2 regions of the Streptomyces sp. CA-210063 genome follow, and region 1 is predicted to be linked to the other one. Evidence: riboswitches for the same ligand, from Rfam matches in the RefSeq annotation. Region 1 holds a riboswitch; the other holds the start of a gene.
What was found. Region 1 has a riboswitch for glycine ahead of gcvT (glycine cleavage system aminomethyltransferase GcvT). Riboswitches for the same ligand answer to the same signal wherever they lie in the genome.
Positions count from the first base shown of each region.

Region 1 (7,778 bases):
ATCGTGGCCGTGGGCGGGAAGCCGGTCGAGACGGAGTTGATCCCGGCGCTCGTCGCGCACGGGCGGGGGCTCGCCGCGGCAGGGGATCGGGCGCGGGCCCGTGACGCCTTCCGCGAGGCGGCCGAACGCGCCGAACGGCTGGGCGCGCTCCGCCTCCGCGCGGTCGCGGAGGCGGCCCTGCGCGAGGGCGGCGCCCGCCGCACGGCGACCGCCCTGACCGGCCCGGGCGCACTCACCGCCGGCGAGCGCCGCATCGCCGAACTCGCCGCACAGAGCCGTACGAACACCGAGATAGCCCAACTCCTCCACCTCGCCCGCCGCACCGTCGAGACCCACCTGACCAGCACCTACCGCAAGCTCGGCATCCGCCGCCGATCAGAACTCGGCGCGGCCCTCGCGAACACCGGCGAAGAGGCCGGATGACAGCCACCGGGCGAGGGTGAGGGGAGGGGGCGCCGAGGCCGTTGGTGCCCGGGCCATGTCCTCACACCCGCGCGCCGGAGGCGGCCGACGCACTCCATGACCGCACAGTCCGACCCGAATTCGCAGGCGGGTTCCTTGAACCCGAAGCCGCGCACGTGCGTAGAAAACCGGGAGCACCCACGCGTACGGGCCCGTACGGCCCGCATCGCCCATACCCACGCCCGTGCCGAGCCGACCCATCCGACCCATCCGACACAGTCGACCCATCCCACCCATGCGACCCATCCGAGGAGTACCCATGAGCGGCAGCCCGCGCCTGAACGACTGGCTCACGACACGACAACCCCTCGTCCTGGGCCTGTTCCGTATCGTCCTGGGCCTGCTCTTCGCCAGCGAGGGCGCCGCCACGGTCTTCGGTGTGCTGGACCGAAAGGCGAGCCCGGTGGGCGACTGGCCGTTCTGGTACGCCGGAGTGATCGAACTGGTCTGCGGCATTCTCCTGCTCCTCGGCGTCGCGACCCGAGGCACGGCATTCATCAGCTCGGGCATCATGGCGTTCGCCTATTTCACGGAACACCAGAAGGACGGCCTCTTTCCGCTCCAGAACGGCGGCCTCGCCCCGGTCCTCTTCTGCTGGGCCTTCCTGCTCCTGGTATTCACCGGCCCGGGCGCCCTGTCCTTGACAGGCTCGACCACCCGCGAAAGCGACACACGGCCCGGCGCCCATCGCGTCGGCGAGCAGTCTTCCTGAATCCACCTGCATTCATCGAGCCGACCAGGACCGGTCTCCGGTATCGCCACGCCCAGCAGTTCCGCCACGCGCTCCGTGCCGGTGCCGGCGGCGGTCAGCTCCTGCCAGGAGTCGCGGACGACGGCGCCCACCGGCCTGTTCCCTCAGCACTCGATGATGTTCACCGCGAGCCCGCCCCGGGCGGTCTCCTTGTACTTCACGCTCATGTCGGCGCCGGTGTCCTTCATGGTCTTGATGACCTTGTCGAGGGACACCTTGTGGGTGCCGTCGCCGCGCATGGCCATGCGGGCGGCGGTGACGGCCTTGACGGCGGCCATGCCGTTGCGTTCGATGCAGGGGATCTGGACGAGGCCGCCGACGGGGTCGCAGGTGAGGCCGAGGTTGTGTTCCATGCCGATCTCGGCGGCGTTCTCGACCTGTTCGGGGCTGCCGCCGAGGACCTCGGCGAGTGCGCCGGCAGCCATGGAGCAGGCGGAGCCGACCTCGCCCTGGCAGCCGACCTCGGCGCCGGAGATGGAGGCGTTCTCCTTGAAGAGCATGCCGATGGCGCCGGCGGCGAGGAGGAAGCGGACGACGCCGTCCTCGTCCGCGCCGGGGACGAAGTTGATGTAGTAGTGCAGGACGGCGGGGATGATGCCGGCCGCGCCGTTCGTCGGGGCCGTGACGACCCGGCCGCCGGCGGCGTTCTCCTCGTTCACGGCCATCGCGTAGAGCGTGATCCACTCCATGGAGCGGGCCAACGGGTCGCCCTCCGCCCGGAGTTGACGGGCCGACATGGCCGCGCGGCGGCGTACGCGCAGGCCGCCCGGCAGGATGCCCTCGCGGGACATGCCGCGTGAGACGCACGCCTGCATGACACGCCAGATGTCGAGGAGCCCGGAGCGGATCTCGTCCTCCGTGCGCCAGGACAGTTCGTTCTCCAGCATCAGCGCGGAGATCGACAGGCCCGTCTCCTTCGTCAGGCGCAGCAGCTCGTCGCCCGTGCGGAAGGGGTACTTGAGGGCCGTGTCGTCGAGTTTGATGCGGTCCGCGCCGACCGCGTCCTCGTCGACGACGAAGCCGCCGCCGACCGAGTAGTACGTCTTCGACAACAGCTCCGCGCCCTCGGCGTCGTACGCCCAGACCGTCATGCCGTTGGCGTGGTACGGCAGCGTCTCGCGGCGGTGCAGGACCAGGTCCCGGTCGAAGTCGAAGGGGATCTCGTGGTCGTCGAGGAGACGGATACGGCCCGACTCCCTGATCGACTCCACCCGGTCGTCGGCCGACCCGACGTCCACCGTGCGCGGTGAGGCGCCCTCCAGACCCAGGAGTACGGCCTTGGGGGTGCCGTGTCCGTGGCCGGTCGCGCCCAGGGAGCCGTACAGCTCGACGCGCACCGAGGCCACGCCCGTGAGCAGTTCCTCGTTCCGCAGCCGGCGGGCGAACATCCGGGCGGCGCGCATCGGACCGACGGTGTGGGAGCTGGACGGGCCGATGCCGATCGAGAACAGGTCGAAGACCGAGACGGCCACGGTGACTCCTCAGAACGGGGGAGGTTGTGCGGGGGGTTGGGGCACCGCGCTCACTGCCCAGTGTGCGCGGTGCCCCGGAAAAGCGGGACTACGTACCGATGAAGTCGGGGTTACTTCCCCAGCCCCGGGTACAGCGGGTGCTTGTCCGCCAGGGCCTTCACCCGGGTCTTCAGCGCTTCCGCGTCGTAGGACGGCTTGAGCGCCTCGGCGATGACGTCCGCGACCTCGGTGAAGTCCTCGGCGGTGAAGCCGCGGGTGGCGAGGGCGGGGGTACCGATCCGCAGACCGGACGTCACCATCGGGGGGCGCGGGTCGTTGGGGACGGCGTTGCGGTTGACGGTGATGCCGACCTGGTGGAGGCGGTCCTCCGCCTGCTGCCCGTCCAGTTCGGACTCGCGCAGGTCGACGAGGATGAGGTGGACGTCGGTGCCGCCGGACAGGACGTTGACGCCGGCTTCGCGGGCGTCGTCGGCCATCAGGCGTTCGGCGAGGATCTTCGCGCCCTCGACCGTACGGCGCTGACGCTCCTTGAACTCCTCGGAGGCCGCCACCTTGAAGGACACGGCCTTGGCGGCGATCACATGCTCCAGGGGGCCGCCCTGGAAGCCGGGGAACACCGACGAGTTGAGCTTCTTCGCGAAGTCCTTCTTGGCGAGGATGATGCCGCCGCGCGGTCCGCCGAGCGTCTTGTGGGTGGTGGAGGTGACGACGTCGGCGTGCTCGACGGGATTGGGGTGGATCCCTGCGGCGACCAGGCCCGCGAAGTGCGCCATGTCGACCCACAGGTAGGCCCCGACCTCGTCGGCGATCCGGCGGAACTCGGCGAAGTCCAGCTGGCGGGGGTACGCCGACCAGCCCGCGATGATCACCTTGGGCCGGTGCTCCTTGGCGAGCTTCTCCAGTTCGGCCATGTCGACGAGTCCGGTGGCGGTGTCGACGTGGTAGGCGATGACGTTGAACTGCTTGCCGGAGAAGTTCAGGCGCATGCCGTGGGTGAGGTGGCCGCCGTGGGCGAGGTCCAGGCCGAGGATGGTGTCGCCGGGCTGGGCGAGGGCGAAGAGGGCGGCCTGGTTGGCGGAGGCGCCGGAGTGGGGCTGGACGTTGGCGTATTCGGCGCCGAACAGGTCCTTCAGCCGGTCGATGGCGATCTGCTCGGCGACGTCGACGTGTTCGCAGCCGCCGTAGTAGCGGCGGCCGGGGTAGCCCTCGGCGTACTTGTTGGTCAGCACCGAGCCCTGGGCCTCCATGACCGCGAGCGGAGCGAAGTTCTCCGAGGCGATCATCTCCAGGGTCGACTGCTGGCGGTCCAGCTCGGCGTCGACGGCGGCGGCGACATCCGGGTCCAGCTCGTGCAGGGGCGTGTTCAGAAGCGACATGCGTACGACCTCGTGTTCTCAGCCGGCGGTGTGGGCGACGTACTCGTCGGCGGAGAGCAGATCGTCCGGCTCCTCCGCGACACGTACCTTGAACAGCCAGCCACCCTCGAACGGGGCGGTGTTCACCAGCGACGGGTCGTTGACGACGTCCTCGTTGATCTCGGTGACCTCACCGGAGACCGGCGAGTACAGGTCGCTGACCGACTTCGTGGACTCCAGCTCGCCGCAGGTCTCACCCGCGGTCACCGTGGAGCCCACCTCGGGGAGCTGGGCGTAGACGACATCGCCGAGCGCGTTCGCCGCGAACTCCGTGATGCCGACCGTCGAGACGCCGTCCTCGGCGACCGACAGCCACTCGTGCTCCTTGCTGTAGCGCAGCTGCTGGGGGTTGCTCATGGCCTGAATTCTCCTGTACGCGGGGGAGTGAGGATGAATGGGGGACTGCTGAAACCGCTGTTGAGCAGCACGTATGTGCCCAGCGTCACCTCTGTCGAACGACATCGAACGCCTATGCGGGCAAACACCTATGAAGGTGTCACTTCCGCCGCTTGTAGAACGGCAGCGCCACGACCTCGTACGGCTCGTGGCTGCCCCGGATGTCCACGCCCACACCGGCGGTGCCCGGCGCCGCGTGCGCGGCGTCGACGTACGCCATGGCGATCGGCCTGCCCAGGGTGGGGGAGGGCGCGCCGGAGGTGACCTCGCCGATCACCTTGCCGTCCGCGACGACCGGGTACCCGGCGCGCGGCACCCGGCGGCCCTCGGCGACCAGCCCGACGAGGACGCGCGGAGGAGCCGACGCGGCGCGCTCGGCGGCCGCCGCCAGCGCCGTACGCCCGACGAAGTCGCCCTCCTTCTCGAACTTCACGACCCGCCCGAGCCCGGCGTCGAAGGGCGTCAGCGCGGTGGACAGCTCGTGCCCGTACAGCGGCATCCCCGCCTCCAGGCGCAGCGTGTCCCGGCAGGACAGCCCACAGGGCACCAGACCGACGCCCTCGCCCGCCTTCGTCAGCGCCTGCCACAGGTCGACGGCGTGCTCCGGCTTCACGAACAGCTCGAAGCCGTCCTCGCCGGTGTACCCGGTGCGCGCGATCAGCGCGGGGACCCCGGCGACCGTGCCGGGCAGCCCCGCGTAGTACCTCAGACCGTCGAGATCGGCGTCGGTCAGCGCTTCGACGATCCCCGGCGACTCGGGGCCCTGCACGGCGATCAGCGCGTACGCGTCCCGGTCGTCCCGCACCTCGGCGTCGAACCCGGCGGAACGCTCGACGAGCGCGTCCAGCACCACCTGGGCGTTGGAGGCGTTCGCGACGACCAGGTACGAGGTCTCCGCCAGCCGGTAGACGATCAGGTCGTCGAGGATGCCGCCGTCCTCGCGGCAGATCATGGTGTAGCGGGCGCGGCCCGTCTTCACACCGCCGATGTCGCCGACCAGCGCGTAATCCAGCAGCGCGGCCGCCTGCGGGCCCCCGACGGTGATCTCCCCCATGTGGGAGAGGTCGAAGAGGCCGGCCCCGGTGCGTACGGCGTTGTGCTCGTCGCGTTCGGAGCCGTAGCGCAGGGGCATGTCCCAGCCTGCGAAATCGGTCATCGTCGCACCGAGCGAGCGATGCAGGGCATCGAGCGCGGTTCGGCGCGGTCCGGCGGTCGGGCTAGTGCTCATCGGTTCTGCTCCCAGGGCATGACGGGCGAGGTCGTTCCTCCCCATCTGTCATCGGAACCTGAGAGGTTCACCACGACCGTACGTACTGGTGGTCGTGGTTTGCACCGTGGGTGGAGCCGCCCTCCGCGGAAGAGGTACGGCCCGCTTTTCAGATGTGCCTCGCCCGCGCGGTATGTGGGCCTGAGAGATTCAAGGGAGGGACTTGCTCCTTCGGCGCCCCAGCGAGACTGCTGGGAGCTCTCCCGCGCGGATTCAAGCGGCCGGTATGCAGTTGGCGCGCACATCATCGCACGCATCGACCGGGCGCGGCAGGGGGACCTTTCACACGTGGGGGACAAGGAAACACAGACGGACACAGCGGTCCGTAGCACTCTTGTGGCAGGACGAGGACTGAACCAGGAGGGATCGGGCATTACCTTTTCTTTACGGTCTGTGGGGATGGGACCTCCATACCCCCTGGGGAGGACGATCACGTGAACAGGACCACGGCGTACGCGACGACCTCGGGCATCGCGGTGCCCAAGCAGCCCGTCGCACCGGCCGGGGAGGCGTGCGGCCCGTTCCCGAGGGCGGTAGTCCGCGACCTCAGGCAGCGTGCCGGACGGAGTCCCCACGGGCTGTCCTTCGGACCGGCCGACCTGGTGGTGGTCACCGGGCTCCCGGGCAGCGGAAAATCGACGCTGATGCGGCGGGCGGTGCCCGGCGTCCGCATCGACTCCCAGGACACCCGCGACCGCTTCGACGCGCGCTTCGCCCGCCATCTGCCGTACGCGGTCTACCGGCCGTTCGTGCGCATCGCCCACTACGCGGGGCTGCGGCGGGCGCTGCGCACCGGCGAGGGCATCGTCGTGCACGACTGCGGGACGCAGGCGTGGGTCCGGGGATGGCTGGCGCGGGAGGCGCGCCGGCGGGGCGGCACGCTGCATCTGCTGCTGCTCGACGTCACCCCTGGTGAGGCCAGGGACGGGCAGCGGGAGCGGGGGCGCGGAGTGTCCCGGTACGCCTTCGCCCGGCATCGCAGTGCCATGGCTCGGCTGCTGCGGGCGGTGGAGACGGGGAGGCTTCCGCAGGGGTGCGGGGCGGCGGTGCTCATCGACCGGGCCGCGGCGGATGTCTTGAAGCGGATCGACTTCGTGGGGTGAGATTCCGGGAGGGCTCGGGGGCGCTGCGCGTTGCGGGCTGCGGGCCGTGTCGGGTTGCTCGCGCCCACGCGGCGGAGCCGCATATTCATACAGCCCCGCGCTCCTGAAGGGGCGCGCCCCTGGCCCGGAGCAATTAAGGTGCAGCTACAACAGCATCACGGAGCAAAGCGGTAGGCAGCAGATGGACTTCCCGGCGGACTTTCCGGCACAGGCGCACCCCCATGGGCACGGCGGGTGGCCCGGCAATGAGCTGGAGGAGGTGCTGTCCGCGTCCCTCGGGGTGCCCCAGGCGGGGGCGCGGATCGTGGAGGTGCTGGCCCGCAGCTTCGTATGGGTGCCGCTGCCGGAGGGCGGCGGTCCGCAGAGCGGTCAGCTGGATCTGCCCACGATGGAGTTCGACGGCCAGGCGTACGTGCCGGTCTTCAGCTCCGAGGAGCAGTTCCGCCAGGTCGTCGGCAACCACATGTCGTACACGATCGCGCCGGCCGTCGAGTTCGCTCGCGGCCTGCCCCCGCAGATCGGCCTCGCCCTGAACCCGGACGGTGTCGTGGGCATCCCGCTGCCGCCACCCGCCGTGGCCGAGCTGTGCCGGGCCGGACGGACCCCGCTGGACGGATCGGCGAACGGCGCCCGGGTCCGGCTGTACGAGCCGGACTGGCAGGACGACCCGGTGGACTTCCTCGCCGCGGCCTCCGCCGAGTTCGCCGAAACCGGAGTGGTCCTCTCCGCCCGCCGCTGCCTCGCCGCCGTCGAGACCGCCGACCCCGTGATGTTCATCGGCGTCGAACTGGGCTCCTGGGAAGCCGACCGCACCCTCCCCCTCGCCGCCCTCGGCCGGGCCCTGACCAAGACCCCCGTCCCCTGGCCGGTCAACATGGTCTTCCTGGACGTCGCCCAGGACCCGGTGGCCGA
Region 1 is NZ_CP102512.1:3,039,540-3,047,317, reverse strand. It holds gene JIX56_RS12990 (AAA family ATPase) at 1-423, shown strand, start outside; gene JIX56_RS12985 (DoxX family protein) at 722-1,174, shown strand; gene JIX56_RS12980 (L-serine ammonia-lyase) at 1,318-2,685, opposite strand; gene glyA (serine hydroxymethyltransferase) at 2,796-4,061, opposite strand; gene gcvH (glycine cleavage system protein GcvH) at 4,080-4,457, opposite strand; gene gcvT (glycine cleavage system aminomethyltransferase GcvT) at 4,597-5,724, opposite strand; glycine riboswitch at 5,760-5,882, opposite strand; glycine riboswitch at 5,883-5,979, opposite strand; gene JIX56_RS12960 (ATP-binding protein) at 6,198-6,866, shown strand; gene JIX56_RS12955 (enhanced serine sensitivity protein SseB) at 7,048-7,778, shown strand, end outside.

Region 2 (7,778 bases), 5.9 Mb from region 1:
CTCTCGCAACTGCACGGGGAGCGGGTCGACACGGGGGAGACGCTCGTGGGCCACAATCCGGCGGACGAGCTGGCGCGGCGGCGGAACCGGGCGGTCTGAGAGCTGTCGCCGTTGCTCCCTTGCGGCGGTTCGGAGTGCGGTCTGCTCTCGGAGCCGGTTGTGCAGCATCGCCGTGGCCTGCCGAGCCGGTCGGCCAGGGCATTGTCAGTGGCGTAGGGCAGCATCGGAGATGTGAGAACCGCGCCCACGATCCTGCATCTCGACATGGATGCCTTCTACGCCTCGGCGGAGCAGGCGTCCAAGCCGAGCCTGCGGGGGAAAGCGGTTGTCGTGGGCGGGCTCGGGCCGCGTGGAGTGGTCGCTACCGCCTCGTACGAGGCGCGGGTCTTCGGGGTGCACTCGGCGATGCCGATGGCGCAGGCGCGTCGGCTCGCACCGAACGCCGCGTATCTCACGCCGCGCTTCACGTTCTACCGGGCGATCAGTGATCAGGTCATGGGGCTGTTGCGTGGCCTGTCGCCGCTGGTGGAGCCGCTGAGCCTGGACGAGGCGTTCGTGGACCTGGAGGCGGGGGGCACGGCCTCGGACGAGGAGTCGGCACGGCTGGCGGGGATCCGGTTGCGTGCGGACATACGGGCGGTGACCGGGCTGACGGGATCCGTGGGGCTCGCGGCCTCCAAGATGCTCGCGAAGATCGCCTCCGAGCAGGCCAAGCCGGACGGGCTGGTCCTGATCGAGCCCGGAACCGAGCGGGCGTTGTTGGGGCCGATGTCCGTGCGGATCCTGCCGGGGGTGGGGCCGGCGACCGGGGATCATCTGCGGCGTGCCGGGATCACCACGGTCGAGGAGATCGTGGAGGCGGGTGAGGACGAGGTCGTACGGCTGCTGGGGAAGGCCCATGGGCACGGGCTGTACGCGATGGCGCTGGCGCGTGACGACCGGGCGGTGGTGGCCGAGCGGGACACGAAGTCGGTGTCGGTGGAGGACACGTACGACGTGGACATCCATGACCGGGTGCGGGTTCGGATGGAGGTGCAGCGGCTCGCGGATCGGTGTGTGCGGAGGTTGCGGGGGGCGGGGCTGTCGGGGCGGACGATCGTGTTGAAGGTGCGGCGGTACGACTTTTCGACGTTGACCCGGTCCGAGACGTTGCGGGGGCCTACGGACGACCCCGGGGTGGTGCGGGAGGCCGCGGGGCGGTTGCTGGAGGCCGTGGACACGACCGGTGGGGTGCGGTTGCTCGGGGTGGGGGTGAGTGGGCTCGCCGACTACACGCAGGAGGACCTGTTCGCGCAGGCGGCGGGGGAGCCGGATCTTGTGGAGGAGGAGACGGTGGGTGCGCAGGTGCCTGTGGTGGAGGCGAGTGCGGCTGGTGAGCGGCAGTGGAGGGCCGGGCATGACGTGCGCCATGCCGAGTACGGGCACGGGTGGGTGCAGGGGAGTGGGCTGGGGCGGGTGACTGTGCGGTTCGAGACGCCGGGTGACGTGGGGCCTGGGCGGGTGCGGACCTTCAGGACGGACGATCCCGGGCTGGAGCCGACGGAGCCGTTGCCGTTGGTGCCGGGTGGTGCGCGGGGCTGAGGTCGTTGGGGGACCGCCGGGCTGCGCCGTTGGGGTTGAGCGCCGTTGGGGCGGGATGAAGGAGGGCGGCGAGATTAAGCGGGGGAGGAGAGGCGGGAGGAGGCAAGGGGAGGTGGAGGGAGGTATGGGGCGGAGGAGACGTGGGCGAGGTGGAGGGAAGTACGGGGCGCGAAGAGACGCGGGGAAGGCGGAGGGAGGTACGCGGTGGGAGGAGCGTGAGGGTTCCGGTGTTGGTTGAGGGTGTGTGCTGTGCGGCTTGGGCCTTTGGGGTGGGGTCCTTGGTGAGGGAGTTGCCTGGGCTCTCGGTCAGGGCTCGTCCTGGCCTGCCACGTTGCCGAAGTCGTGGTCCAGGGGTGGGGGAGGGGCTGTGTCCAGGCCGTAGTGGTGGTAGAGCTGGAGTTCTTGTTCGGGGGAGAGGTGGCGGCCTACACCGAAGTCGGGGGCGTCCTTGATGAGGGCGCGGTCGAAGGGGACGCGGAGGGTGCCTTCGACGAGTTCGCTGAGCTCCAGGGGGACGAAGGCGTCGCGGCCGAAGAGGCCCATGCGTATCGCGGCCCACTCGGGGATGCCGGTCGCGTCGTCGAGATAGACCTCGTCGACGGTGCCGATCTTGGTGCCCTTGCGGTCGAACGCCTTGCGGCCGATCAGGTTGCGCGGATCGATGTCGGTCTGCACGGGCCCTCCATGTGGTCGCAGAGGAGTCGCAAATCGTCCCTCACCCTACGAAAAGGCACTTTGGGGAAGGCGGCCACTCGAAGACTCGTGCGGGGCTCGCGCTGATACGCTGGCAGCGGCTGCTGATCCCGTGCGGGAGAGTCCTCCGGACACCATTCGGAGGCGCCGAAGGAGCAAATCCTCCCCGGAATCTCTCAGGCTCACGTACCGCACGGACGAGGTCACTCTGGAAAGCAGGGCGGGTGTCACGGCTTCCGCTCTCACCGACGGTGAAAACCGGTTCGTACCAGGACCGGTGAAGCTCTCAGGTTGAGATGACAGAGGGGGAGGCCGTCCGGGCACCCCTGCCGTGGTGCCCCTCGAAGGTCGTGTCAGACCAGGAGGCCTCCGCAATGACCGCCCATCGCATTCCGCTCTCGGAGCTCGAACAGGGAATCCCCTTCGAACGGCGCCATATCGGACCGGACGCCGAGGCCCGGGCCAAGATGCTCGCGCACGTCGGATACGGCTCGCTCGACGAGCTGACCGCCGCCGCGGTCCCGGCTGTGATCAGGAACGCCGAGGCGCTGGACCTGCCGGGCGCGCGTACCGAGGCCGAGGTCCTCGCCGAGTTGCGTTCTCTCGCGGACCGCAACCAGGTGCTCGGCTCGATGATCGGGCTCGGGTACTACGGGACGTTCACGCCGCCGGTGATTCTGCGGAATGTGATGGAGAACCCGGCCTGGTACACGGCTTACACGCCTTACCAGCCCGAGATCTCCCAGGGACGGCTCGAAGCCCTGCTCAATTTCCAGACCACGGTCGCCGATCTCACCGGGCTGCCCACCTCAGGAGCCTCGCTGCTCGACGAGGGCACCGCCGCCGCCGAGGCCATGGCGCTGTCCCGGCGCATGGGGAAGAACAAGAAGGGCCTCTTCCTCGTCGACGCGGACGCGCTGCCGCAGACCATCGCCGTGATCGAGACCCGTGCCGAGCCGACCGGGGTCGAGGTCGTCGTCGCCGACCTCAGCGCCGGGATCCCGGCCGACCTCGCCGAGCGTGAGATCAACGGCGTGCTGCTCCAGTACCCGGGCGCCTCCGGCGTCGTACGCGACCTCAAGCCCGTCATCGAGCAGGCGCACGAGCTTGGTGCGCTCGTCACCGTCGCCGCCGATCTGCTGGCTCTCACGCTGCTGGCCTCGCCCGGCCAGCTGGGCGCCGACATCGCGGTGGGGACGACGCAGCGGTTCGGTGTGCCGATGGGCTTCGGAGGGCCGCACGCCGGATACATGGCTGTGCGGGAGAAGTTCGCGCGCAGCCTGCCCGGACGGCTCGTAGGGGTCTCCGTGGACGCGGACGGACACAAGGCGTATCGGCTCGCCCTGCAGACGCGGGAGCAGCACATCCGCCGGGAGAAGGCGACCAGCAACATCTGTACGGCTCAGGTGCTGCTCGCGGTGATGGCCGGGATGTACGCCGTCTACCACGGCCCGGAGGGGCTGCGGACCATCGCCCGGCGTACGCATCGGTACGCCACCGTGCTCGCCGCCGGTCTCGCGGCCGGGGGGATCGAGGTCGTCCACGGCGCGTACTTCGACACGCTCACCGTGCGGGTGCCGGGGCGGGCCGGCGAGGTCGTGGCGGCCGCGCGGGAACATGGCGTGAACCTGCACCTCGTGGACGCCGACCTGGTGTCGATCTCCTGCGACGAGACCACGACGCGGGCGCAGCTGGGTGCCGTATGGACCGCGTTCGGGGTGGAGGGGGACGTCGAGGCCCTCGACGCCGCCGCCGCGGACACGCTGCCGGAGGCGCTGCTGCGCTCCGACGAGTACCTCACGCATCCGGTGTTCCACGAGTACCGCTCAGAGACCGCGATGCTGCGCTACCTGCGCCGGCTCGCCGACCGCGACTACGCGCTGGACCGGGGCATGATCCCGCTGGGCTCCTGCACCATGAAGCTCAACGCGACCACCGAGATGGAGCCGGTGACGTGGCCGGAGTTCGGGCAGCTGCACCCGTTCGCGCCCGCAGGGCAGGCGCAGGGGTACCTCACGCTCATCCGTGAGCTGGAGGAGCAGCTGGCGGAGGCCACCGGGTACGACAAGGTGTCGTTGCAGCCGAACGCGGGCTCGCAGGGTGAGCTGGCCGGGCTGCTGGCCGTACGCGGATACCACCGCGCCAACGGCGACGAGCAGCGGACCGTGTGCCTCATCCCGTCCTCCGCGCACGGCACCAACGCGGCGAGCGCCGTGATGGCGGGCATGAAGGTCGTCGTCGTGAAGACCGCCGAGGACGGCGAGATCGACGTCGAGGACCTGCGGGCGAAGATCGAGCAGTACCGCGACGAGCTGTCCGTGCTGATGATCACGTACCCGTCGACGCATGGTGTGTTCGAGGAGCACGTGGCCGACATCTGCGCGCAGGTGCACGACGCGGGCGGTCAGGTGTACGTCGACGGTGCCAACCTCAACGCGCTGGTGGGTCTCGCCAAGCCCGGGCACTTCGGCGGTGACGTCTCCCATCTGAACCTGCACAAGACGTTCTGCATCCCGCACGGCGGCGGCGGGCCGGGCGTCGGTCCGGTGGCGGTGCGCGAGCACCTGGCGCCGTATCTGCCGAACCACCCGCTGCAGCCCGCGGCCGGCCCGGAGACGGGTGTGGGGCCGATCTCGGCGGCGCCGTGGGGCTCGGCGGGCATCCTGCCGATCTCGTGGGCGTACGTCCGGCTCATGGGCGGTGAGGGGCTCAAGCGGGCCACGCAGGTGGCGGTGCTCAGTGCCAACTACATCGCCAAGCGGCTGGAGCCGCACTACCCCGTGCTGTACACCGGCCCGGGCGGGCTCGTCGCCCACGAGTGCATCATCGATCTGCGGCCGCTGGCCAAGTCGACGGGGGTGAGCGTCGACGACATCGCCAAGCGGCTGATCGACTACGGCTTCCACGCGCCGACGATGTCGTTCCCGGTGGCCGGGACGCTGATGATCGAGCCGACCGAGTCCGAGGACCTGACCGAGCTGGACCGGTTCTGCGAGGCGATGATCGCGATCCGCGCGGAGATCGAGAGGGTCGGCTCCGGTGAGTGGCCCGCGGACGACAATCCGCTGCGGAACGCGCCGCACACCGCGGCCGCGCTCGGCGGGGAGTGGGAGCACGCGTACACGCGCGAGGAGGCCGTCTTCCCGGCCGGGGTCTCGCCCGCCGACAAGTACTGGCCGCCGGTGCGCCGCATCGACCAGGCCTTCGGGGACCGGAACCTGGTCTGTTCCTGCCCGCCGCTGGACGCCTACGAAGAGTAGTCAACCGCTGATACGCGTCGGGGCCGGTTCGGAGAGTGCGTCTCCGGCCGGCCCCTCGTCTGTCCGGGCGGACGTCCTGTGCGGGGACGCTCGCCCTGTGCGCACGTCAGTGCGGCTCAGACGGCTGTCATCACCGTGCCCATCGGGCGGTGCGGGGCGATGATCTGGCCGTCCGGCAGGAGCTCACCGGTGTCCTCGAAGAGCAGAACGCCGTTGCAGAGCAGGCTCCATCCCTGCTCCGGGTGGTGCGCCACGAGTCGGGCGCCTTCCCGGTCGGCGGATTCGGCAGTCGGGCACAGTGGCTGGTGCTGGCACATGGTTGTGGGGATCTTTCGGTTTGTCGTGTGATCTGAGATGGCTGTTTTGTCTGTCCCGCGGCGTGAAGCCTCGTTCATGGCCGCCCCCCGTTGATAAATCGGTCCGGTCCCAGTGTTGCCCCACGGGCGTCAATCCGCAGGGATTTCGCAGCACCGCTTCTCACAGGTTGATGACGCATCGCCCGCGCGGACGGTTCATCCCAACTGCGCTGTCCCTTCGGGTGGTTCGCGATGGTCGTCCGGGGCTGGTCCGGAGGCGGAAGGACGTGCGAATAGCTCGCATGAGCGTATTGGTGCGCGAAAGAGCGGGAATTCCCGGTAACGGGAAACAAGTGCCCCGCCACCGGGATATCGGCGGCGGGGCACGAGCGGTACGAAGGGTGAGGCGGCTCTGGACTCAGGCGGGCGATCCCAGGAGCGGGGCGGGCGTCAGCCGGGTGGTCAGTACCGGGAGGAGCTCGGCGGCCCGGTGCGGGCGGTGGGCGGCGATGCCGGGTGGTGCGGGCGCCAGCGGGACCAACAGGTCGGTCGGTGCCGGGTGGCCGGTGGCGGCGTCGGCGGTGGGGTCGGCGTGCAGCCAGAGCGTGAGCATGTACAGCTCGGGCACCGACAGCAGGCGTGGCTGGTAGGGCTGCTGCATGGCCTCCGCCTGGCGCAGGGCGCGCTCGGTGGAGGCGATGTACGGGCCCTCGAAGAAGTGGGAGAACACCCATCCGTCGGGGGTCAGCCGGGTCTCGGCGGCGGCCACGGCGCGGTCGCCGCAGCGGATCAGGAACCGCCATCCGGTGAGCCGGGCGGTGCCCGTGCCCTCGGGGGTGATCCGGTCGAGTACGTGGACGGGCAGCGGGAGTTCGGGTGTGGCGGGGCCTTGGGCGTTCTTCAGGGAAGGGGTTCGCGCCTCGTGGACGGCGGTGGGAGAACCGAGTGCCGTGAGGACGGTGCGCAGGGCGGGCGCGGGAGCCGGGGGGACATGCAGCGGCATGGTGGGTCGCCTCTCAATTCGACAGGCACGGTGGCGCGAGGGCGGGGGCGGACGGCGCTGTCAGCTCTCGTGGATCGGAGAGACGGGTGCCCGGGGTCCGGGTGCGTGGGTAGGGTCCGCCGCGCGTGGCCTGACGGCAGGACCGAGGACCGCGAGTGCCGACTCTCAGCCTCGTTTGCGGAGTTTATACGACACGTGTTCACACGAGGTTTCGTCTAGCCGTTCCGTATATGAAGAGCAAGGCGGTATCCGGTCGCCGGAACATGGGCATCACCCCGCTTTTCCGTGGGGGTGTGTCGGTGACCTCGGATTACCGCCGCGTAGCGGACGGCCGGTTCTCGTCGGCGCTTTTCACGAAAGCACAACGGACAGAAAGCGCATGCTCATTCATGCCCACTGAATGTGCCAGAAGCACACCGAGTGAATAAGCTCGGAGGTGACCGGACTCAGCCTAGCGGGCGCAGGTCGGGCGCGGGACGTTATCGGCGGCTCTGCCGGGGCATCATCATCCGTGGACCTGGGACAGCAGTGGCCGGCTCGTCGGCCTGCCCATCCAAGGAGGGACACCTAGATGGGAGAGAAGGTCGTGGCGGGGCCGTTCGGCCTCTCCGATCGCCAGCAGTACCGCGACAAGCTGCGGCAGTGCCTGGCGGGACTGGCGCGGCTGCTGGAGGAGAAGCGGTTCGATCGCCCCAAGAACCTGATGGGTGTGGAGATCGAGCTGAACCTCGTCGACGGCGACGGTCTGCCGAGAATGATGAATGCGCAAGTACTTGAGCGCATTGCGAGCCGAGACTTCCAAACAGAACTCGCCATGTTCAATCTGGAAGTCAACATAGCTCCACATCGGCTGGGTGGGCGGGTATTCGACCAGCTTTCCGAGGAGCTGCGCACGTCCCTCGCCTATGCCGACCGGAAAGCGATCGAGGTGGGCGCGGGTATCGT
Region 2 is NZ_CP102512.1:8,903,122-8,910,899, forward strand. It holds gene JIX56_RS38915 (MerR family transcriptional regulator) at 1-99, shown strand, start outside; gene JIX56_RS38920 (DNA polymerase IV) at 232-1,581, shown strand; gene JIX56_RS38925 (PRC-barrel domain-containing protein) at 1,888-2,256, opposite strand; glycine riboswitch at 2,380-2,476, shown strand; gene gcvP (aminomethyl-transferring glycine dehydrogenase) at 2,649-5,534, shown strand; gene JIX56_RS38935 (DUF5999 family protein) at 5,651-5,851, opposite strand; gene JIX56_RS38940 (hypothetical protein) at 6,249-6,833, opposite strand; gene JIX56_RS38945 (glutamate--cysteine ligase) at 7,405-7,778, shown strand, end outside.
Region 2: it holds a riboswitch for glycine, as region 1 does, so the genes downstream of both, gcvP (aminomethyl-transferring glycine dehydrogenase) here and gcvT (glycine cleavage system aminomethyltransferase GcvT) in region 1, are expected to answer to the same signal.